Regions from separate parts of the Blastococcus sp. SYSU DS0616 genome, predicted to be linked through region 1. Evidence: riboswitches for the same ligand, from Rfam matches in the RefSeq annotation. Region 1 holds a riboswitch; each other region holds the start of a gene.
What was found. Region 1 has a riboswitch for cyclic di-AMP ahead of ACI79K_RS17500 (aggregation-promoting factor C-terminal-like domain-containing protein). Riboswitches for the same ligand answer to the same signal wherever they lie in the genome.
Positions count from the first base shown of each region.

Region 2: it holds a riboswitch for cyclic di-AMP, as region 1 does, so the genes downstream of both, ACI79K_RS11530 (NlpC/P60 family protein) here and ACI79K_RS17500 (aggregation-promoting factor C-terminal-like domain-containing protein) in region 1, are expected to answer to the same signal.
Region 3: it holds a riboswitch for cyclic di-AMP, as region 1 does, so the genes downstream of both, ACI79K_RS18175 (C40 family peptidase) here and ACI79K_RS17500 (aggregation-promoting factor C-terminal-like domain-containing protein) in region 1, are expected to answer to the same signal.

Region 1 covers NZ_JBJHAJ010000028.1:22,468-29,356, reverse strand. Annotated here, with positions in the region: gene ACI79K_RS17520 (flavin-containing monooxygenase) at 1-1,023, shown strand, start outside; gene ACI79K_RS17515 (SDR family NAD(P)-dependent oxidoreductase) at 1,023-1,862, shown strand; gene ACI79K_RS17510 (GNAT family N-acetyltransferase) at 1,903-2,904, shown strand; gene ACI79K_RS17505 (class I SAM-dependent methyltransferase) at 2,951-3,607, shown strand; cyclic di-AMP (ydaO/yuaA leader) riboswitch at 3,725-3,851, shown strand; gene ACI79K_RS17500 (aggregation-promoting factor C-terminal-like domain-containing protein) at 4,062-4,925, shown strand; gene ACI79K_RS17495 (hypothetical protein) at 5,168-5,551, shown strand; gene ACI79K_RS17490 (sulfite exporter TauE/SafE family protein) at 5,555-6,286, opposite strand; gene ACI79K_RS17485 (hypothetical protein) at 6,289-6,723, opposite strand; gene ACI79K_RS17480 (STAS domain-containing protein) at 6,826-6,889, opposite strand, start outside.
Region 2 covers NZ_JBJHAJ010000013.1:19,676-26,564, reverse strand. Annotated here, with positions in the region: gene ACI79K_RS11540 (glycosyltransferase family 4 protein) at 1-126, opposite strand, end outside; gene ACI79K_RS11535 (M48 family metallopeptidase) at 123-1,388, opposite strand; gene ACI79K_RS11530 (NlpC/P60 family protein) at 1,629-2,708, opposite strand; cyclic di-AMP (ydaO/yuaA leader) riboswitch at 2,726-2,902, opposite strand; gene ACI79K_RS11525 (hypothetical protein) at 3,079-3,387, opposite strand; gene ACI79K_RS11520 (D-alanyl-D-alanine carboxypeptidase family protein) at 3,471-5,216, opposite strand; gene ACI79K_RS11515 (DEDD exonuclease domain-containing protein) at 5,413-6,889, shown strand, end outside.
Region 3 covers NZ_JBJHAJ010000030.1:44,179-51,067, reverse strand. Annotated here, with positions in the region: gene ACI79K_RS18175 (C40 family peptidase) at 118-1,278, opposite strand; cyclic di-AMP (ydaO/yuaA leader) riboswitch at 1,293-1,446, opposite strand; gene cobA (uroporphyrinogen-III C-methyltransferase) at 1,593-3,242, opposite strand; gene ACI79K_RS18165 (energy-coupling factor ABC transporter ATP-binding protein) at 3,239-4,084, opposite strand; gene cbiQ (cobalt ECF transporter T component CbiQ) at 4,081-4,818, opposite strand; gene ACI79K_RS18155 (energy-coupling factor ABC transporter substrate-binding protein) at 4,815-5,135, opposite strand; gene ACI79K_RS18150 (energy-coupling factor ABC transporter permease) at 5,132-5,833, opposite strand; gene ACI79K_RS18145 (cobyrinate a,c-diamide synthase) at 5,820-6,889, opposite strand, start outside.

The DNA.
Region 1 (6,889 bases):
GGCGAGCAGCGCTTCCGGGGGCAGCTTCTCCACCCGCAGCACTGGCCCGAGGGCATCGACCTGACCGGCAAGCGGGTCGTCGTCGTCGGTAGCGGCGCCACCGCGGTCACGCTGGTGCCCAACCTGGCGGAGCAGGCCGAGCACGTGACCATGCTGCAGCGCACGCCCAGCTACGTCATGTCGCTGCCCGGCCGTGACCCGATCGCGCAGAAGCTGCGGGCGCGGCTGCCGGAGCGGGTGGTCTACTCGGTCGTGCGGTGGAAGAACGTGCTCACCAGCACCGCGCTCTACCAGCTCAGCCGGCGCCGGCCGGCCCTGGTCCGCTCGCTGATCCGTCGCATGACGCAGAAGCAGCTGCCGGGGGTCGACGTCGACACGCACTTCAACCCGCCCTACGACCCCTGGGACCAGCGGCTGTGCCTGGTGCCCGACGGAGACCTGTTCCGAGCCCTCCGCCGGGGCGCGGCGTCCATCGTCACCGACCGGATCGCGACCTTCACCGAGGAGGGGATCGAGCTGACGTCGGGCGAGCACCTGGCGGCCGACGTCGTCGTCACCGCGACCGGCCTGAACCTGCTGCCGGTCGGCGGGATGCGGATCGTGGTCGACGGGGAGCCGGTCGAGCTGCCCGAGCGGGTGTCCTACAAGGGCATGATGCTCTCCGGCGTGCCCAACTTCGCCATGGTCATCGGGTACACGAACGCCTCGTGGACCCTCAAGGCCGACCTGGTCAACCGCTACGTCTGCCGCCTGCTGGACCACCTCGACGAGCACGGCTACGCGTCGGCCACGCCGGTCGCCCCGCCGGAGGGCGGGGGAGCGCCCTTCCTCGACCTCGCGGCGGGCTACGTCCAGCGCAGCCTCGCCGGCCTGCCGCAGCAGGGGCGCCGCACACCCTGGCGGCTGCACCAGAACTACCTGCGGGACGTCGCCATGATGCGCCGGGGCTCGCTCGAGGACGAGGGCATGACCTTCCAGCCGCGCGTGCCCGCAGCCGCCCACGCGGATCGGGTCGTGGCCTGATGGGGCCCTACGCCTTCGCGGGCGGGACGGCGGTCGTCACGGGCGCCGCCAGCGGGATCGGCGAGGCGCTGGCCGCGCAGCTGGCCGACCGGGGCAGCCACCTGGTGCTGCTGGACCGCGACGCCGACCGGCTGGCGGCGGTGGCCGGGCGGATCGCCGCCGACCACCCGGCCCTGCGCGTGGCGACGCACGTGGTCGACCTGGCCGACGACGAGGCGACCGCGCGGGTGGCCCGGACGCTGGTGGCCGAGCACCCCGAGACCACGCTGCTGGTCAACAACGCGGGGGTCGCCCTGGGCGGTCGCTTCGACCAGATCGGGCTGGCGGACTTCGAGTGGGTCCTGGCGGTGAACCTGCGCGCCGTCGTCCGCCTCACCCACATGCTGCTGCCCGTGCTGAAGACCCACCCCGGCGCCCACGTCGTCAACGTCTCCAGCGTCTTCGGCATCTTCGCCCCGGCCGGGCAGGTCGCGTACGCGACGAGCAAGTTCGCCGTCCGCGGGTTCAGCGAGGCGCTCCGCCACGAGCTCGCCGACGACGGCATCGGCGTCACGGTCGTCCACCCGGGTGGGATCCGGACGCGGATCGCCGAGAGCGCCCGCACCGGCGCGGGCGTCTCGGTGGAGGAGTACGAGAAGGGGCGGGCGCAGTTCACCAAGCTGCTGCGGATGCCGCCGGAGGACGCCGCCGCCCGCATCGTGGCGGCCGTCGAGCGCCGCCGCCCCCGGCTGCTGATCGGCTGGAGCGCCACGGTGCCCGACGTGCTGGTCCGCCTGCTGCCCGGCACCTACTGGCGGCTGATCGCTCGCCGGGCGACCGCGGCGCGGCCGAGGGGCTGAGCGCCGGAAAAGGTATTGCCGGTGCCAGTAGAACGGGGACGTGACCGACCCCTCCTGCCGGATCGTCGAGCTCGGCCCCGACGACGACCTCTTCCCCTCCTGGTGCGAGGTGTGGGCCGCCTCCGGCCGGGCCGCCCGGCCGCAGGACCCGCCCCGGCCGGCGCAGGAGGACGTCGCGCTGGGGCGGGAGCTCGTCGCGCCCGGTGGCTCCCGGGACGGCACCCACCGGGCCGCCCTGGTGGACGGCGCGGTCGCCGGCGCGCTCCGGCTGATCCTCCCGCGCAAGGACAACCCGACGCTGGCGGTGGTGGACCTCGCGGTGCACCCGGCCTCCCGGCGCCGTGGCCTCGGGAGAGCGCTGCTGGCCGAGGCCCGGGTACTCGCCGCCGCGCACGGCCGCAACTCGCTGGTGAGCGAGGTGGACGAGCCCGGCCCCGGGGCGCCGGGCCGCGCCTTCGCCGAGCGGCACGGCTGGTCCTGCGACCTGGTGGAGACCCGCCGGGAACTGGTGCTGCCGGTCGACGAGGACCGGCTGGGGGCGCTCGAGGCCGCGGCCGGCGCCGGGTACGAGATCGTCACCTGGCGGGACCGCACCCCGGACGCGCTGCTGGCCGACCGGGCGCTGCTGGAGCGGCGCATGACCACCGACGCACCCCACGGCGATCTGCCGGTGGGGGAGGAGGAGTGGGACGGGGACCGGATCCGCGAGTACGAGCGGACCCACGTCGCCCGGGGCCGGACGGTGCTCAGCGCGGGCGCGGTGATCGGCGGCCGGCTGGTCGGCTTCACCGACCTGCAGATCCCGCTCGCCCAGCCGGCGCTCGCCCACCAGGGCGGCACGCTGGTGCTCCGTGAGCACCGGGGGCACCGGCTCGGCGCCCGGATGAAGGTGGCCGTGCTGCGGGAGCTGGCAGCGGGGTTCCCCGGCGTCCGGCGGGTCAGCACCTACAACTCCGAGGGCAACACGCCCATGGTCGCGGTCAACGAGGCGCTGGGTTTCCGCCCCGCCGGCGCGCTGTCGTCCTGGTCGACCCGCCTCTGAGCCGGGCGGTCCCACCGCCGCCGGCCGCGTGCGGTTGACTGCCGGGGTGGATCGTTCCATCCCTGCGGAGTTCGTCCGCGCCCACACCCGGCCGGTCCGGCCGGACCTGGTGCCCGAGGTGGAGCTGCTGGTCGCCGCCGACGTCGTCGCCCTGTGGGAGGCGATGGAGGCCGAGCACGGGCGCACCTCCACGGACCCGCCGTTCTGGGCCGCGGCCTGGCCGGGCGGCCAGGCGCTGGCCCGCCACGTGCTCGACCACCCCGGCCTGGTGGCCGGGCGCACCGTGCTGGACCTGGGGGCGGGCAGCGGCCTGGTCGCGGTCGCGGCGGTCCTGGCCGGCGCGACCGCGGTGCTCGCCAGCGACGTCGACCCGTTCGCGCTGACCGCGATCGCCGTCAACGCCGAGCGGAACGGCACCCCGGGCATCACGCCCGCCGGCGACGTGCTCGGGGGCGAGCCGCCCGACGTCGCGGTCGTCCTCGCCGGCGACGTCTGCTACGACCGGGAGATGACCGACCGGGTGCTGCCCTTCCTCGAGGCGGCCCGGGCCGGCGGTGCCGAGGTGCTGATCGGTGATCCCGGGCGGGTGTACCTCCCCGAGGACCGGCTGGAAGCGCTGGCGGTCTACGACGTGCCCGACACCGAGCCGTCGCCCACCGGGCCGGTGCCGGTGCGCCGGACCACGGTCTGGCGGCTCCCCTGACGGTCACCTCCCGTTCCTTTTCCCGCCAGGGGATTGTCACGAACGGATAACGCTGGTTACCGTGGGTCCCGCCCGGCCGGTCGTTCTCTCCCCATCCGGGGGAGGTCCGCCGGGCGCCGCCGAGTCGCCCGCCGAGGGCGAGCCGGGGACCCACCGAAGTACTGGGGTGAATCGCGCGCCGGGGCACGTCCTGGCGCGGGTAGGGCCGCTTCCCGCCCGAATCCGTCAGCTAACCCGGTAGGCGGCACGACGGAAGAAACGGAGAGCCGCCGCATGGCGAGCCTGCGGGCCCACCTTGCACGGAACCGCAGCCGGTACGGAGCCTCGCGCGCGCCTTCCCCGCGCTGAGCGCCCGGGCGTACGCCCGACACCGCTGCCCCTCGACCATCCCCGCAGCAGTTCCCGCCGCCGTCGCCGGCCCTGCCGCCCCCTGCCCCTGGAGCAGTTCCTCCCCATGAACCTTCGCGCCACCTCGATCACCCGTGCTCTCCGCCCCACGACCGGGCGCCGTTCGACGAAGACGGTCCGCCGTTCCGCGCTGCTGCTCCTGGCGGTCGCCGCGGCAGGCGGCCTGCTGGCCAACGGCGTCGTCGCCGACGAGCCGGTCGCCCAGGCCGAGCCGGAGCTGGCCTCCGTCAGCGTCGCCGAGCAGCTCGGCATCACCGACGAGACCCCCGCGCCCGACGTGACGGTGGCCGCGGCCGACACCCTCGGCCAGCTGGCCGCGAGCCGCAGCGAGCGCGCGGCCGAGCAGGCCGCCGCAGCGGAGGCGCGGGCCGCGGCCGAGCAGGCCGAGCTGGACCGCCGTGCCGCCGAGGAGGCCGCCCGCCGCGCCGCCGAGGAGGAGGCCGCGCGCAAGGCCGCTGCCGAGGAGGCCGCCCGCAAGGCCGCTGCCGAGGAGGCCGCCCGCGTGCAGGCGGCCCGGGAGCAGGCCGCCCGCACCCCGGCGCCGGCCGCACCAGCCCCGGCCCCGGCCCCGGCTCCGGCTCCTGCCCGGAGCGCTCCCGCGCCGGCCGCCGCGGCCCCGGCCGGCTCCTTCCAGGAGTACGCGATGGGCAAGCTCGGCGGCTCGGGCAGCGAGTTCAGCTGCCTGGAGAGCCTGTGGGGCAAGGAGAGCGGGTGGAACCCGAACGCCCAGAACCCGCGGAGCACCGCCTACGGCATCGCGCAGTTCCTCGACTCCACCTGGGCCGGGACCGGCATCGCCAAGACCTCCGACGGCTACCGGCAGATCGACGCCGGCCTGATCTACATCAACAACCGCTACGGCTCCCCGTGCGGCGCGTGGTCGCACTCCCAGGCCACCGGCTGGTACTGAGCGGGCCTCTGCCCCCGCCCCTCGCCCGCGCGGGGCGGGACCCTGCGGCGAGGCCGTTCCAGCACGTCACCACGCTCGGGGTGGTCTTCGGACGGGGGCGTCCCCGCTGAGGCATTGGAGGCTTTACCTGCGTCGTCGGCCCCGAGGACGCAGGTAAAGCTTCCAATGCCCGGGGTCGGCTCAGCGCAGCCGAGCCTCGGCTCCAGGCCTAAGGTCGGTGCAGCGTGCACGGAGGGGGAGCGATGACCGAGGCCGACGACGCCGACCGGACCACCCCGCAGAGCGGGATCGTCGGGCGGTCGATCGACGAGTTCGTGAACCAGCTGCGGTTCTTCTCCGACCGCGCCCGCAACCTCGCCGGGAATGCGACGTCCCGCCTCCCGCTGCCGGCCCTGCCCAGCCCGCCCGGGGCGATGTCGGCGGCCCAGCTGCGCGCCGTCAAGGAGATGGTGACCGCGCAGCGCACCTCGATCGCCGCCATGCGCGCTCAGCTCGACGCGTTCGACCAGCAGCTCGCCGTCTTCGAGCGGATCCTCGACCCCCTGGTCGAGTGGAGCACGACCTGGGCGCGGCTGGAGGAGGCCGTCGGCGACATCGTGCGCCGGGAGCCGCCCGTCGAGCAGTGACGGTCAGCCCGCCAGCGACCTGACGAGCAGCACCGCGCCGGAGAGCAGGCACAGCACCAGGGCGGCGCGGCGCATGGCCGGCAGGGCCAGCCGCCGGCGCAGGGGTCCGGCGAGGAGGAAGCCGGTCAGCACGAACGGCACCAGCCCCGCACCGGTGAGCAGCCCGCCCCCGTCGAGCTCGCCGCCGGCGACCAGCACGCCGAGGGACAGCAGCGTCGTCCCGACGAAGAACACCGACAGGTTCGCCCGCTGGGCGGCCGGGGTGGGCGCGCGGTAGGTGACCACCAGGGGCGGTCCGGGCGTCGCCGCGACAGTCGAGAGCGTCCCGGAGGCGAAGCCGGCGACGGTGAGCGCGCGCCGCCCGCCCGGCAACCGCACCCCGGCGAGCGACGCGCCACAGGCGAGCAGCACGACGACAGCAACCGTTATCCCCAACAACCGGCCGTCGATGACCTGCACCAGCCCCAGGCCAGCGACAACGCCGGGGGCCGAGGCGAGCATCGCACCGCGGAGGTTGTCGAGCTCCAATGCGGACCGTTCGCGCCACACCACCGGCAGCAGCGCGGTCAGCGTGCCCACCAGCAGCGGGCCGGGCACGAGAGCGGGCTGCACCAGCAGCACCAGCGGTCCGGCGAGGAGGCCGAAGCCCATGCCGGTCGCCGTCTGGACGACGGACGCCACCAGCACCGCCAGGCCGCACGCCAGGAGTGCGAGCGGGTCGGTGGCCAGCTCCACGCTCAGTAGCCGTCGTCCTCGTCCTCCGGCGGACGACGACGGAGCAGGCCGGTGACCGAACCCACCCGGCTCTGCGCCTGGCGCAGCCCGTGGACCAGGGGCATGAGGTCGTCGTGGATCCGGCGCAGCGTCTCGGGCACGGTGTCGACGGCGGGGTCGTCGAGCACGCGACCGACCCGCTCGATGCCGGGGCGCAGCGCCCGCACCGGCTCCTCCAACTCCTCGAGCAGGCTCTCCAGGCGTTCGGTGATCCGCTGCGCGGAGGCGATCGTCTCCCGGGCGGACGTGGTGGCGGCGGTCAGCTCGCGGACCGTGCCGTTGAGGTCGGCCAGCGTCCGGGGGAGCTGGGAGAGCGCCTCGGTCTGGGCCTGGAGCAGCGCGAGCAGCTCGCCGAACCCGGGGATGCGGGGCATGCCGAGACCGCGGAAGGGATCCACCTGGCAACCGTCGGCGACCGGTGCCGCGGGCGCAACCCGGCGACCGGGCGTAGCGCCGGCGACCGGCCGCGCCGGGCGGTGGGGACCCTTGCGCGCGGTCGATCAGGCGGCGTCGGTGAACGCGACGCGCGCCCACCGGTCGAGCGCCAGCAGCTGCCAGGCCCGC
Region 2 (6,889 bases), on a different contig from region 1:
CGGTGCGTCCGACGCCAGCACGACCAGCGAGTCCGGCGGCCGTCGCTCCAGCAGCGCCGCCACGAAGGTCTGGATGCCCCCTTGCCGGGGCGGGAAGTCGTTGGTGACGACGAGCGTCCGGCTCACGGCCCCTCCAGGCGCGCCCAGTCCTCGGCCATCGCGATGCGCTGCGCGGTCGTGGGGTGGCTGCCGAAGAACCAGTGCCAGGCCGCCGGCGGGTCCGGATCGCCGAGGTTGGCCGTGGCGAGCCGCTGCTGCATGGCGATGAAGGCCTCCGGATCGCGGGTGAGGTCGAGGGCGTGCAGGTCCGCGCGGGCCTCGACCTGGCGCGACACCAGGTTCTGCACGGGTGTGGCCAGCAGGCTGCCCACGGCGACGAGGAACAGCAGCAGGGGGACCACGCGGGGGTCGCCGGCCGAGGGCGCCCCGGCGCGGCGCAGCAGCGGCGTCCACGTCAGCAACCAGCCGAGCAGGGCGGTCGCCGCGCCCGCGCCGAGCGCGCCCATGAGCGTGCCGGTGAGGACGTCGTCGGTGGCGACGTGCCCGAGCTCGTGCGCCGCTATCGACTCGATCTCCGCGTCGGGCAGCTCGCCGAGGACGGTGTCGTAGACCACGATGCGCCGGGTGGAGCCGAACCCGGAGACGTAGGCGTTCAACGCCGTGGTCCGCCGGGAGGCGTCGGAGACCAGCACGTCCTGCACCGGGGTGCCGTTCTCCTCGGCGAGCGCCAGCAGGTCACTGCGCAGCTCACCCGCCGGCAGCGGCTCGAAGGAGTTGAACGCCGGCTCGATGACCACCGGGTAGAGGAACGAGCCGACGACGACGAAGCCGGCCACTGCCGCCCCGCCCCAGGCCCACCAGGTGCGTGGCGCGCGACGGACCAGCCACAGGAAGGCCAGCACCACGACCACTGTCAGCGCCGCGCTGATGGCCCACGAGACGGCGACGTCGCGCAGCCAGAGCCCCCAGCCGCGGGTGGACAGGCCGTAGCGCGTGCGCACGGACTCCGCGTAGGCGGAGATCGGCAGGGTCACGGCGCGGCCCAGGAGGAGCAGGACCGGCACCCCCAGCACCACCCGCACGACCCAGCGGTCCCTCCACCGCGCCCCCAGCGACCGCATCAGGCGGGCCCCCAGCGGGGTGAGCCCCAGCACGGCCGAGACCGCCAGCCCGAGGACGAGGGAGAGCAGCGACGCGGGTCGCAGGGCGGCGGCGAAGGCCTCCGCGCGCTCGATCGCCGCGGGATCCAGGCCGGCGGTCGGGTCGGGCTCGGTGTGCCCTCCGGGCGGTTCGGGCAGCACGTCCCACGGGGTGCGGACGACGATGACGACGACGACGGCGATCCCCAGCAGGGCCGCGGCCACCAGGGCGGCCCGGCGAACGCTCACCCGGCCGATCCTAGGCGGGCCAACCGCAGCGGCCCGTCCCGGTTCGGGGACGTGCTGGGCGGCCTGCATCCTGCTCGACCCGGTCGCGAGGCCCGCCCTCACCGTGTTCCCGTCCTGCGGGCCTGCCCGAGGTCCTCGGGATCGGGCCCTCGGTCACCTGACCGGCCAGCGACGGCGAGGGCCGGCGACCCCTGTCGGGATCACCGGCCCTCGTTCCTCGCTGCGATGCTCCCGGAGCCGTCAGCCGGCGATGCGACGGGCGCTGTTGTAGTTCCCCATCGAGTCCACGCTCGCCACCTTCACCGGCTGGCCGGAGGTGGAGGCGTGCACCATCTGGCCGTTGCCGATGTACATGCCCACGTGGCTCACCGGGCTGTAGAAGAACAGCAGGTCGCCAGGTTGCAGCTCGCCGCGCGAGACGGGCCTGCCCATCTGGCTCTGCGACCGGCTGGAGTGCGGCAGCATCACACCCGCCGCGGCGTAGGCGTACGACGTCAGCCCCGAGCAGTCGAAGGCGTTCGGCCCGCCGGCACCCCACACGTACGGGTCGCCGATCTGGGCGAGCGCGGTGTTCACCGCCACCTGGGCGGCCGAGCTCGGCGCGATGACGGCGCCGGTGGGCGCCGGGAGGCCGGTGCCACCGTGGGCCTGCGCCACCTGCTCCTGCTGCGGCGCGGTGAGCGCCTCGTACCGGCGCTGGTAGTCGGCGATCTTCGCCTCGAGCTCCTCCTGCTGGGCGGCGATCTGCTCCACCGTCCGCCGGGCGTCCGCCGCGGCCTCCTCGGCGGCGTCGCGGGCCTGCTCCGCGTCCTCGGCCGCGCGCGACACCTCGGTGAGCACCTCGCTGGTGTGCCCGGCGATGGCGTCGAGGGTGCCCAGCTGGTCGACCAGCTGGTCGGCCGAGGTGCTGGTCAGCAGGACGTCGAGCGGCGACATGCCGCTGCCGGTGTAGACGCTGCGGGCCAGCCGGCGCATGTGGCCGTCGAGGGAGCCGAGCCGGCCCTCCGCCTCCGCGACCGCCTCGCTCGCGGCCTGCGCGTCGCGCTGGTGGCCCTCGAGGACGACGCGCGCCTCGTTCAGCTGCTCGGAGACGACCTCCAGCTCGTGGCTGGCCTCGGCCACCTGGGCGGCGATCTCGTCGGCGGTGCCGGGGACCGCCGACGCGGTACCCGGGAGGACGGTGACGGTCAGGGCTGCGACGGCGCTGACCAGGAGCCCCGAACGGAGCGGTCCGAAGCGGCGGGCGCTGGCGGAGCTGCGCCGGCCGGCGGTGTGGAGTTGTTCGGGGGCGTGCGTCAGTAGTGCGTGAGGGGTCGCCACGTGCGGCGGCTCTCCGTTTCTTCCACTTCGACCGCCGACCGAGTTAGCTGACGGGTTCGGGCTGGGAAGACTGGCCCTATCCCCCACCCACCGGCGAGCCGGCGGCGGGAGAACTCACCCCAGAGTGCGGTGGGTCCCCGGTACACCTCGGGCGCAGTGGTGCGCGCCACGCGGTGATTAGGCGGTGTCCGGTCGAGGCCATCCATCGATGGATGACGACCACCCGGCCGAACGGAGGGAACCCTACGACCGTGATGCGCCTGTGACAAACGGGGACAGCTGAGACGTGTGCGACGGGCGCCTGGCCGCCCACCTGGGCATTCACCCGATCGGGTGGTCACCCGGCCCTCGCCGCGGGGTGCGGCGGCGATCAGCCGGTGCGCCGTCCGGACCGCTCCCCGCCGTGCCCGTCGGGATGCCGCAGCGGGGGAACCAGGCCCCCCTCGGCCAGCGCGCGCACGGCGCGGCGTTCCACCTCGTCGAACTCCACCACCACGCCCGGCGGTGGCACGACGACGTCCTCGGCGGCCGCGGCCGGCCCGCCACGCGGCCGCCCGGTCATCGGCACGACGACCGGGTCGCCCCCCTGCCACCCGGGCGGGGCTCCCAGCAGCACGGTCACGACGCAGTCGGCGCAGCCGGTCCCGCGGGCGGTGCAGGTGTCGCAATCGATGAGCATCGCTTCTTCTCCTCCGTGAGTTGCTGCGCACGGTAGGAAGGGCCACCGACATTTCCGCCGCGCCACCGACGGCCCGCGCCGGATCAGCTGCCCGCGAACTCCCAGTGCCACGGCTCCTCGCGCCCGTTGCCCGGATCGGCCCACGTGGGGTGCAGGAAGCCGAACCGGCCGGCGTTGGCGGCCATCCAGGCGTACTGCGGGGTGCCGAACGTCCCGACGCCACCGCACAGGTCCACCGCCAGACCCCAGCCGTGGTTGCTGGTGCCGGGCACCGCGGCCAGGGCCGGCTTCTCCCCGTACAGCCGCACCTGGCTTGCGTAGGTCCGGTAGGAGTCGGTGATGCACAACGGGCTGCCGAAGGCGGTCGCGTAGGCCGCCGACATCGCGCGGTAGGCGGCGGCCGCGTCGCAGCGCAGCGCGTGCCCGCCGACGCCCAGCGGGCACATGGCGCTGGGCGGGATGAGGCCGTTCGGGTAGCCGCCCCATGCGCGGGCTCCGTCGTAGCTGGGCGGGTAGACGGTGTTGCCGCACTCGGTCCGCAGCGCCCCCGCGGCCGGCCCCGGGACGGCGACGGGGGGCCGCTGGCCGAGGACCGGGCGGCCGATCGCCAGCACCTGGTCGCCCGGCAGCGTGCGCACCACGACCGCGCCGGCCCGCGCGTCAGCGGTCAGCATGGTCCGCGGGTCCAGGGCGATGCCCACGTGCCCGAGCCCCGCCTCCGGGGAGCCCAGGAAGACCAGGTCGCCGGGGAGGACGTCGGCGCGGTCCACCGGCACGGCGCTCGCGAACAGCTCCTCCTGCGTCGCGGGCAGCTGGACACCGGCCCGGCCGTAGGCCACCCGGACCAGTGCGCCGCAGTCCCAGGACTCCGGCCCCGCCGTCCCCGGCGCGTACGGCTGCCCCAGGGCCTCCATCGCGCCGCTGACGGCGGCGAGGGTCTCGGCGGGCAGCACCAGGAGCGAACTCGGCCGCCCGGGCAGCTGGGCCACCCCGCGCTGCGCGCCGCCCCCGGCGGCGCCCACCGGAGCCAGGCGGTCGGGGAGGCTGCGCCCGGGTTCCCGCAGCGCAGCGGCGGGCACGTCCGCGATGCCGGCGGTCCGGAGCTGGTCGACGTAGGCCCGCCAGCTGGCCGCCGTCTGCTCGTTCACCGACGCCTGCTCCCCCTGGAGCGCCGCCAGCTGCCGGTCGACGACGGCGAGCGTGTCGTGCAGCTCCGTGGTGACCGCGTCGGCGGCCGCCTCCAGCGCGGCCACCCGCGCGGCCACCTCGTCCGCCCGCCCCTGGGCTGCGTCGAGCGCGGCCTGGGCGCGCTGCTGCTGGTCCAGGGCGGCGCGCCGGTGGCTCTCCGCGATGCCGATGAGGTGGGCGAGGTGCGCGTCGACGGCGTCGAGGAAGCCCATGCCGGCGAGGACCTCCCCCGGATCCCCACCGGCGAGCAGGAGCGTGAGGGGGGTGAGGGCGCCACCGTCCCGGTAGACGGCGACGGCGTACCCGGCGACCTCGCGCTGGTGCCCGGCCAGCACGCCCCGGGCGTCCTCGAGCACCGCCCTCGCCTCGTCCACCGACCGCTGCGCCTCGGCCAGCGCCTCGCGTGCGGCGACGACCTGCCCCTGGCGCGCGCGGAGGTCCTCCTGGACCTCGGCGGCCCGCCGTTGCAGCTGGTCCAGGTCGCGGCTGTCCAGCACGCCGGAGGTGCCACCCGGCTGGTCGCTGGGCGCGGCGGCCACCGGCCCGGCGGGCAGCAGCACGGCCGCGCCCGCCACCAGCACCGCGGCCACCACGCACCGCCGGGCCCGGGCGGGCGGGCGCCACCTGGAGCGCGCGGGCATCACCGACCACCTCTGCCTGCGGGCCGGTCGCACCGGACGCGACGGCCACTGGCAGGCATGGTGTCCCGATCGGGGCCGGAACACCAGGTCCCACTCGATGCGGGCAGCCCCGGACCCCCCGGTCAGGGGGCCGGTGCGCGGCCGGCCCCGGCGCGCGTCCCCCGGAGTGTCAGCCCCCCGACCTAGCGTCCGCCCCGTGGCACCCTCCCCCGCACCGCTGCGCTACCAGCAGGTCTCCATCGAGGAGGTCGGGACACCGCTGGCGCAGGTCACGTTCGTCGTCGTGGACCTGGAGACCACCGGCGGGTCCCCGAAGGACAGCGCCATCACCGAGATCGGGGCCGTGCGCGTCCGCGGCGGGCAGGTACTCGGCGAGTTCCAGACCCTCGTCGACCCAGGCCACGAGATCCCGCCCTACATCAGCGTGCTGACCGGGATCACCTCGACGATGGTCGCCACGGCCCCGCGGATCGGCGCCGTGCTCCCCACCTTCCTCGAGTTCGCCCGCGGCGCCGTCCTGGTCGCCCACAACGCCCCGTTCGACCTCGGGTTCCTCAAGGCGGCGTGCGCCGAGAACGGCCTGGTGTGGCCCACGGCGGCGTCCGTCGACACCGCCGTCCTCGCCCGGCGGCTGCTCAGCCGGGACGAGGTGCCCAACTGCAAGCTGGCCACCCTGGCCCCGTACTTCTCCGCCACCACCTCGCCCACGCACCGGGCCCTGGACGACGCGCGGGCCACGGTGGACGTGCTGCACGGCCTCTTCGAGCGGCTCGGCCCCCTGGGCGTCACCACCCTCGAGGAGCTGACCGGGCTGACCCGGCAGGTCGATCCGGAGCGTCGGCGGAAGCGGCACCTGGCCGACGCCGTCCCCAGCGGCCCCGGCGTCTACCTGTTCCGCGGCCCCGGGGACGAGCCGCTCTACGTGGGCACCTCCAGCGACCTCCGCAGCCGGGTCCGCAGCTACTTCACCTCGGGCGAGCAGCGCAGCCGCATCACCGAGATGGTCGGCCTCGCCCAGCGGGTGGAGCCGATCCCGTGCGCGCACGCGCTCGAGGCCGCGGTCCGCGAACTGCGGCTCATCGCCCGCCACAAGCCGCGGTACAACAGGCGGTCCCGCTTCCCCGAGCGCGCGCTGTGGGTCCGGCTCACCGACGAGCCCTTCCCGCGGCTGTCGGTGGTCCGCCGGGTCCGCCCCGACGCCGGCGTGTTCCTCGGGCCGTTCCCCGACCGCCGCGCCGCGGACGCCGCCGTGGCTGCCGTCCACGAGGTGCTGCCGTTGCGGCAGTGCACCGCCCGCCTCTCCCCCCGCACGCCGGTCAACGCCTGCGCGCTGGCCGACATGGGGCGTTGCGGCGCCCCCTGCACCGGCGCCCAGTCGGTTCCCGAGTACGCCGGCGTGGCGGCGGTCTTCGCCGCCGCGGTGGGCCACGACCCCCGTCCCCTGCTCGCCCCGCTGCTGGACCGGGTGGAGCGGCTCGCCGCCGAGGAGCGCTACGAGGACGCCGCCGTGCTGCGCGACCGGGTCGCCGTGCTGGTCCGGGCCCTCCGCCGTCGGCAACGGCTCGAGTCGCTGGCTGCCGTGCCCGAGCTCGTGCTGGCCCGTCCCGACGGCCAGGGCGGGTGGGAGCTGTCCGTCGTCCGGCTGGGGCGCCTCGCCGCGGCCGGGAACGCGC
Region 3 (6,889 bases), on a different contig from region 1:
CCCCCCCCCCCCCCCCCGCCCCCCCCCCCCCCCCCCCCCCCCCCCCCCCCCCCCCCCCCCGCCCCCCCCCCCCCCCCCCCCCCCCCCCCCCCCCCCGGGTGTCTCAGCCGGCGGTCGTCAGCCGGCGATCCGCCGGGCGCTGTTGTAGCCGCCCATCGAGTCGATCGACGCGACCTTCACCGGGACACCGGACGTGGCGGCGTGCACCATCTGGCCGTTGCCGATGTAGATGCCGACGTGGCTGACCGGGCTGTAGAAGAACACCAGGTCACCCGGCTGCAGGGCGGACCGGGAGACCGGCGTCCCCATGGTCGACTGCATGCGGCTGGAGTGCGGCAGGCTGATGCCCGCGGCCGCGTAGGCGTACTGCACCAGGCCCGAGCAGTCGAAGGCGTTCGGGCCGGCGGCCGCCCACACGTAGGGGTCGCCGATCTGGGCCATGGCGGTGTTCACCGCGGTCTGCGCCGCGCCGCTGCCGCCGGACACCGGCGCGGGCGGCGCGGGGGCGGGGGCCGGGGCGGGAGCCGCGGGGGCCGGGGCGGGAGCCGCGGCTGCGGGAGCCGGGGCGGCGGGAGCCGGGGCGGCGGCCGGCGCCTCCTCGGCGGCCTGGGCTGCCTGGGCCGCGGCGGCCTCCTCGGCGGCGTGCCGCTCGGCGGCGGCGCGGGAGGCGCGCTGTTCCTCGGCGCTCAGCCGGTCGAAGTGCGCCTGGTAGACGGCGATCTCCTCGTCGAGGCGCGCCCGCTCGGCGTTCACGCGGTCGACCTGCGCCTGGGCGTCCGCCGCGGCCCGCTCGGCGTCCGCACGGGCGCGCTCGGCGTCCTCGCCGGCGGTCCGGGCCTCCCCGAGCACGCCGTTGTTGTGGGCGGCGATCGTGTCGAGCAGGCCGACCCGGTCGATCAGCTCCGTGGGCGAGCCGCTGGTCAGCATCGCCGTCACGGTGTCCAGCCGGTCACCGGTGTACGCGCTGCGGGCCACCGTGCGGACGCGGTCCTGCGCCTGGGCCAAGGCGGCCTGCGCGGCGGTGAGCTCCTCGGCGGCCGCGTCGGCGGACGCCTGCGCCGCCTTGAGGTGCTCGCGGGTCTCGTTGAAGCGCTCGGTGAGCACCTCCAGGTCGTGCGCGCGGGCGGCGACGAGGTCCGCCGCCTCCTGGGAGGTGGCCGGCTCGGGGTCGGCGACGGCGGGGAGCGGCGCCAGGACGACGCCGCCGGCGGCCACGAGGGCCAGCAGGGCCCGCCGTCCGGTGATGCGGCGGTGGGCAGGGCTGAGCGAACTCGCCATGTTCGGCGGGTCTTCCTTTCTTCCACGGCCGCCTACCGGGTTAGCTGACGGGTTCGGGCGGGAAGTCGCCCGGCGGCGGACGGCCCGTGCGGGCCGCTCGTCGCTTCACCCCAGGTGGTGCGTTGGGTCCCCGGTCCGGGTGCCGGACGGATCCGGCGGGTGGTTCGGCGGCGTCCGGGCGGCTGTCACGGGTCGAGTGACGAGAGGGTCCGTCCGGACGGGCCCACGCTAGGTGCCGATCCGGCCGATCACCATGCCTGGGGACGACTTCGTCCAGCACCGTGGCCGACAGTCCGGCGGGCGTTCACGCCCAGTCACCGACGCGCCGTGACACGCCCGCGGTCGGCTGACGTGAGGTGGACCACCTCACCGACGACCCAGACCGCCGGGGGGCGGACTGCGTGCTCGGTGAGGGTGGCCGGGAGGTCGGCCAGGGTGGTGCGCAGCGACCGCTGGGTGGGGGTGGAGCCGTCGGTGACGACCGCGACGGGGGTGTCGGGTGCGCGGCCGTGCTCGACGAGGGCGGCGGCGATGGCGGGGGCGGTGTCGACGCCCATGAGGACGACGAGGGTGCCGCGCAGTGCGCCGAGGGCGGCCCAGTCGACCAGTGACTGGGGGTGGCCGGGGGGCAGGTGGCCGGAGACGACGACGAATTCGTGGGTGAGGCCGCGGTGGGTGACCGGGATGCCGGCGAGGGCGGGGACGGCGACGGCGCTGGTGATGCCGGGCACGACCTCGACGGGGATGCCGGCGTCGGTGCAGGCCTGGACCTCTTCGAAGCCGCGGCCGAAGACGAAGGGGTCGCCGCCCTTGAGACGGACGACGCGGCGGCCGGCGCGGGCGTGGGTGATCAGCAGGTCGTTGATGGTCTCCTGGGCCATCGAGCGGCCGCGCGGCAGTTTGGAGGCGTCGACGACCTCGACCTCGGGGGGGAGCGAGGCGAGCAGTGGCTGGGGGCCGAGGTGGTCGGCGACGACGACGTCGGCGGTGGCCAGCGCCTGCCGGCCGCGCACGGTGATCAGCCCCGGATCACCCGGGCCGCCACCGACGAGGACGACCCGCCCCGGCCCGGTGTCGGAACGGCGGACCGGCAGGGTGCCGTCGGCGACCCCGGCGAGGACCGCGTCGCGGAGCCCGGCCGCCGCCCGGGGGTCGGCCGCGTCGTGGACCGCCAGCACGAGGTCGCCGGCGCGGCCGGTGACGGGCAGCTCGGCGCCGGCCCGCGCACCGTCGGTGCGGGCGCAGAAGATCCGGTGCCGGTCGGCGTCCCCGGCCACCGCGGCGTCGACGTCGGGATCGCCGGTCGCGGCCAGCGCGAACCACGCCCCGGCGAGATCCCCGGCGGCGTAGCGCCGCGGCCACCACTCCAGGTGCCCGGCGGTGGCGGCCGACTCCAGCGCCGGCGTCAGGCCCGGGCTGACCACCGTCACCTCCGCGCCGGCGGCGAGCAGGCCGGTCACCCCGCGGTGCGCGGCCGTACCCCCGCCCACGACGACCACGCGCCGGCCGGCCAGCCGCAGCCCGACCGGGTGCACGCCGTCGCCGGTGGGCTGGGTGGTCACGGGTCCTCCTGCTGCATCGGTGGGGGTGGTCCGGTGCGGGTCGGCGGTCGGGTCCGGCGGCCGCGCGACGGCGACGGTCACCCGGCCGCGCACCGTCTTCCCGACCTCGAGCACCCCGCCCCCGAGGAGCGCCGCCGCCTCGGCGACCGACGGGGTGCCCACCCGGTCGGCGACCGCGCCGGACGGTGCGGGCACGCGCACCCCGGCCAGCGCCTCGGCCGGGTGACCGGCGAGCGGCCAGCCGCGCCGGGCGGCGGCGTCCACCAGCCCCGGCTCGCGCACGCGCGTGTCCAGAGTGGCCAGCCGGACCGGCCCGCACGGCCGGGGGAGGACGGCGTCGACGGCGGCGAGCACCTCGGCGGCGCTCACCCCGGAGGACAGCCCGATGCCGACGGTCCTCACGTGGGCACGCCGGGACGGTCGGGCAGGGCGCCGAGCAGCCCGGCGGCGTCCCGGGGGAGGGGGCCCTCGGGGAGCAGACCGAGCTCGCGCAGCCGGGCACCCACCTCCAGCGCCCAGGGGCGGGACAGCCGCGCGCGGGCCAGCAGCTCGCCGTCGCCGAGGACGTCGTCAGGGGCGCCCTGCACCACCGCGCGGTCGACGACGACGGCCACCTCGTCGGCCCAGCGCAGCGCCAGGTCGACGTCGTGGGTGCTCATCACCACGGTGGAGTCGTGCTCCTGCAACCGGGACAGCGCGGCCAGCGCCTCGGTGACCGCAGAGGGGTCGAGCCCGGCGGTGGGTTCGTCGAGCAGCAGCACGCACGGCCGCATCGCCACCGCACCGGCGATCGCCACCCGCTTCCGCTCTCCGTAGGAGAGCTGGTGGGTGGGCCGGGCGGCGAGGTGGTCGACGGCGAGCAGGTCCAGGGCCTCGGCCACCCGCGCGCGCACCGCGTCCTCGTCCAGCCCCAGGTTGAGCGGGCCGAACGAGACGTCCTGCGCCACGGAAGCGGAGAACAGCTGGTCGTCGGGGTCCTGCAGCACCAGCTGGACGGTCTGCCGGTGCTGCCGCAGGCCGCGGCGGGTGTGCTCCAGCGGCACCCCGTCCACGGTCACCGCGCCGGAGACGGGCGCCAGCGCGCCGGACAGGCAGCGCAGCAGCGTGGTCTTGCCCGAGCCGTTGGCCCCGAGCACGGCCAGCCGCCGGCCGGCGGGGACGGTGAGGTCGGCGCCGTCGAGGACCGGGCGGCCGCGCTCGTAACCGACGACCAGCCCGGTGGCGCCGAGGGTCCGGTGGCTCATGCCACCACCACGCTGATCGCGACGATCCCCGCCAGGCCGGTGAGCGCGGTGGCCAGGAAGAGCCGGGACGACGGCAGCACCTCGGGCAGCACGCGCAGGTCGGTCTCCATGCCCCGGCCGGCCAGGCCCTCCTGCAGCCGGCGGGCGCGGTCCCAGGAGCGGGTGAGCACCCCGGCCGCGAGCAGCCCGGCGGAGCGGTAGGAGCGGCGCGGTGAGGACCAGCCCATCCGCGCCGTCTGCGCCTCGCGGATCGTGTGCAGGCTGTCGAGCAGCACGAACAGCAGCCGGTACATCACGCCCGCCACCTCGACGACCGCGGCCGGTACCCGGAGCCGGCGCAGCGCGGGCAGCAGGTCCGACATCGGCGTGGTGGTGGCCAGCAGGAGGACCGCGGCGCTGCCGGCGACCGCGTGCCCGACCAGCGAGCCGGCCTGCGCGGCGGCGTCCGGGGCCCAGCCGATGCCGCCGTCGCCGACGGACACCACCGCGGTGAGCGCACCGATCGCGATGAACGCCAGCGGCCAGCGGATCGCCCGGCCGAAGGTGCGGGCGGGCACCCGGGCCGGGCCGAGGGCCAGCCCGACGGCGGTGAGCCCGACGAGCACGCTGCCCGGCCAGGCGGGCAGCACCAGCGCGCAGCCGACGAGGCCGGCGCAGAGCAGCAGCTTGTCCCCGGGCGAACGCCCGCGCCATGCGCTGCGCCACGCCGCGTCGTCGACCGCGAGGCCGCTCACCGCGGGTCGGTCTCCGCCGGCGTGCTCGTGGCGGGCGCGGGAGCTGCCGTCCGCCGGCCGCGCAGCCGGCCCAGCACGTAGCCGAGCACGCCACCGCCGAGGGCCGCCTGCAGGGCGAACAGGCCGGACTCCACCTCACCGGACGGGCTGAACAGCGAGTCGAACCACGGGGTGTAGCCGTCGGCCTCGAGCTCCTCGGTCACCGCGGCGTCGGTGCCGCCGAACTCCGACCTGCCCCCGTCGAGGAGCAGCGGAACGGCGAACAGCGCGACCACCGCCACGACGAGGAGGGCGTTGACGAGCGCGCGGCGGTTCACGCGGCACCTCCGGCGGGCACGGCCGCGGGAACGGGGGCGGGCTTCAGGATGCCGAGCCGCTCGAGCTCGGGGCGGGCGTTGACCGTGAGCACCCGGAAGAGCAGCACGCCGAGCAGGCCCTCGCCGATGGCCAGCGGGATCTGGGTGACGGCGAAGACGCCGAGGAACTTGGCCAGCGCCCCGGCGAGGCCGCTGGCCGGGTCGGGGAAGGCCAGCGCGAGCTGGACCGACGTGGTGACGTAGGTGGCCAGGTCGGCCACCGCGACCCCGGCGAAGACGGCGGGTAGCAGCCCGGCCCCCGCGGCGCGGGTCAGCCGGTAGACGGCGTACCCGGCCCACGGCCCGACGACGGCGAAGGCGAAGGCGTTGGCCCCGAGCGTGGTCAGCCCGCCGTGCGCCAGCAGCAGCGCCTGGAACAGCAGCACGACCGTGCCGAGCAGCGCCATCACCGGGGGCCGGAAGAGGATCGCGCCCGGCCCCGTGCCGGTCGGGTGGCTCGAGCTGCCGGTGACGCTCGGCAGCTTGATCGCGCTCAGCACGAAGGTGAACGCCCCGGCCGCGCCCAGGAGCAGCGTCGACTCCGGGTTCTCCCGCACCTCCTTGACCACGGCCCGGGCGCCGTGCACGACGAAGGGCGCGGCGGCGATCGTCCAGCCGATCGCGTGGCCGGCGGGCAGGAAGCCTTCAGCGATGTGCACGGGCGTGCTCCGTTCGGACGGCGGGGGCGCAGGCGGTGACGAAGCGCTGGGCCAGCTCGGGGCTGCCGGCCCAGTTGAGGTGGAGGTAGGAGGCGTGGACCCCGCCGGAGACGAACCCCTCGGGACCGGTGGCGGCCCACTGCCAGGCGGGGGTGGGGCCGGCCGGGGGATCGGCGTGGGTGCGGTGGAACTCGTGGCCGCGCACCCGGGTGCCGGCCGCGGCGAGCACGGAGTCGGTGGTCGCCACCGCGGCGCGGTAGCCGAGGGTGAGCCGGGGGGCCATCGCCGTCCCGACGTCCAGGACCCCGCACATGGGGACGCCGTCCAGCTCGCGGGCCAGGTACAGCAGGCCGGCGCACTCGGCGGCGATCGGTGCCCCGCGGGCGGCGAGCGCGGCGACGTCGGCGCGCAGGGACTCGTTGGCCGACAACTCGGCGGCGTAGACCTCGGGGAAGCCACCGCCGACGACCAGCCCCGCGGTGCCGGCGGGCAGTGCCTCGTCGCGCAGCGGGTCGACGGTCACCACCTCGGCACCGGCGGCCGCGAGCAGCTCGGCGTTCTCCGCGTAGCCGAAGGTGAAAGCCGGGCCGCCGGCGACCGCGATGCGCGGCCGGCTGCCGGTGGGCGCCACCTCCGCGGCCGGGTCCCAGGGCTGCTCGGCGAGGTCGGGCGCCGAGCGGGCCAGCCGCAGCACGGCGTCCAGGTCGACCCCGGCGGCGACGACCTCCCCGAGCCGGCGCACCGTGGCCACCGCCTCGGCCGAGCGCTCCGCGGCCGGCACCAGGCCCAGGTGGCGGGAGGGCGTGTGCAGGGTCTCCAGCCGCCGGATCGCCCCGAGGACCGGAACGCCGGCGGCGCCGAGCGCCTCGCGCAGGATCGCCTCGTGCCGGTCGCTGCCGACCCGGTTGAGCACGACGCCGCCGAGCCGCACCGACGGGTCGAACGTGGCGAACCCGTGCACGAGGGCGGCGACGCTGCGGGCCTGCGAGGAGGCGTCGACCACGAGGACCACCGGCGCGCGCAGCAGCCCGGCCACGTGCGCGGTGGAGGCGAACC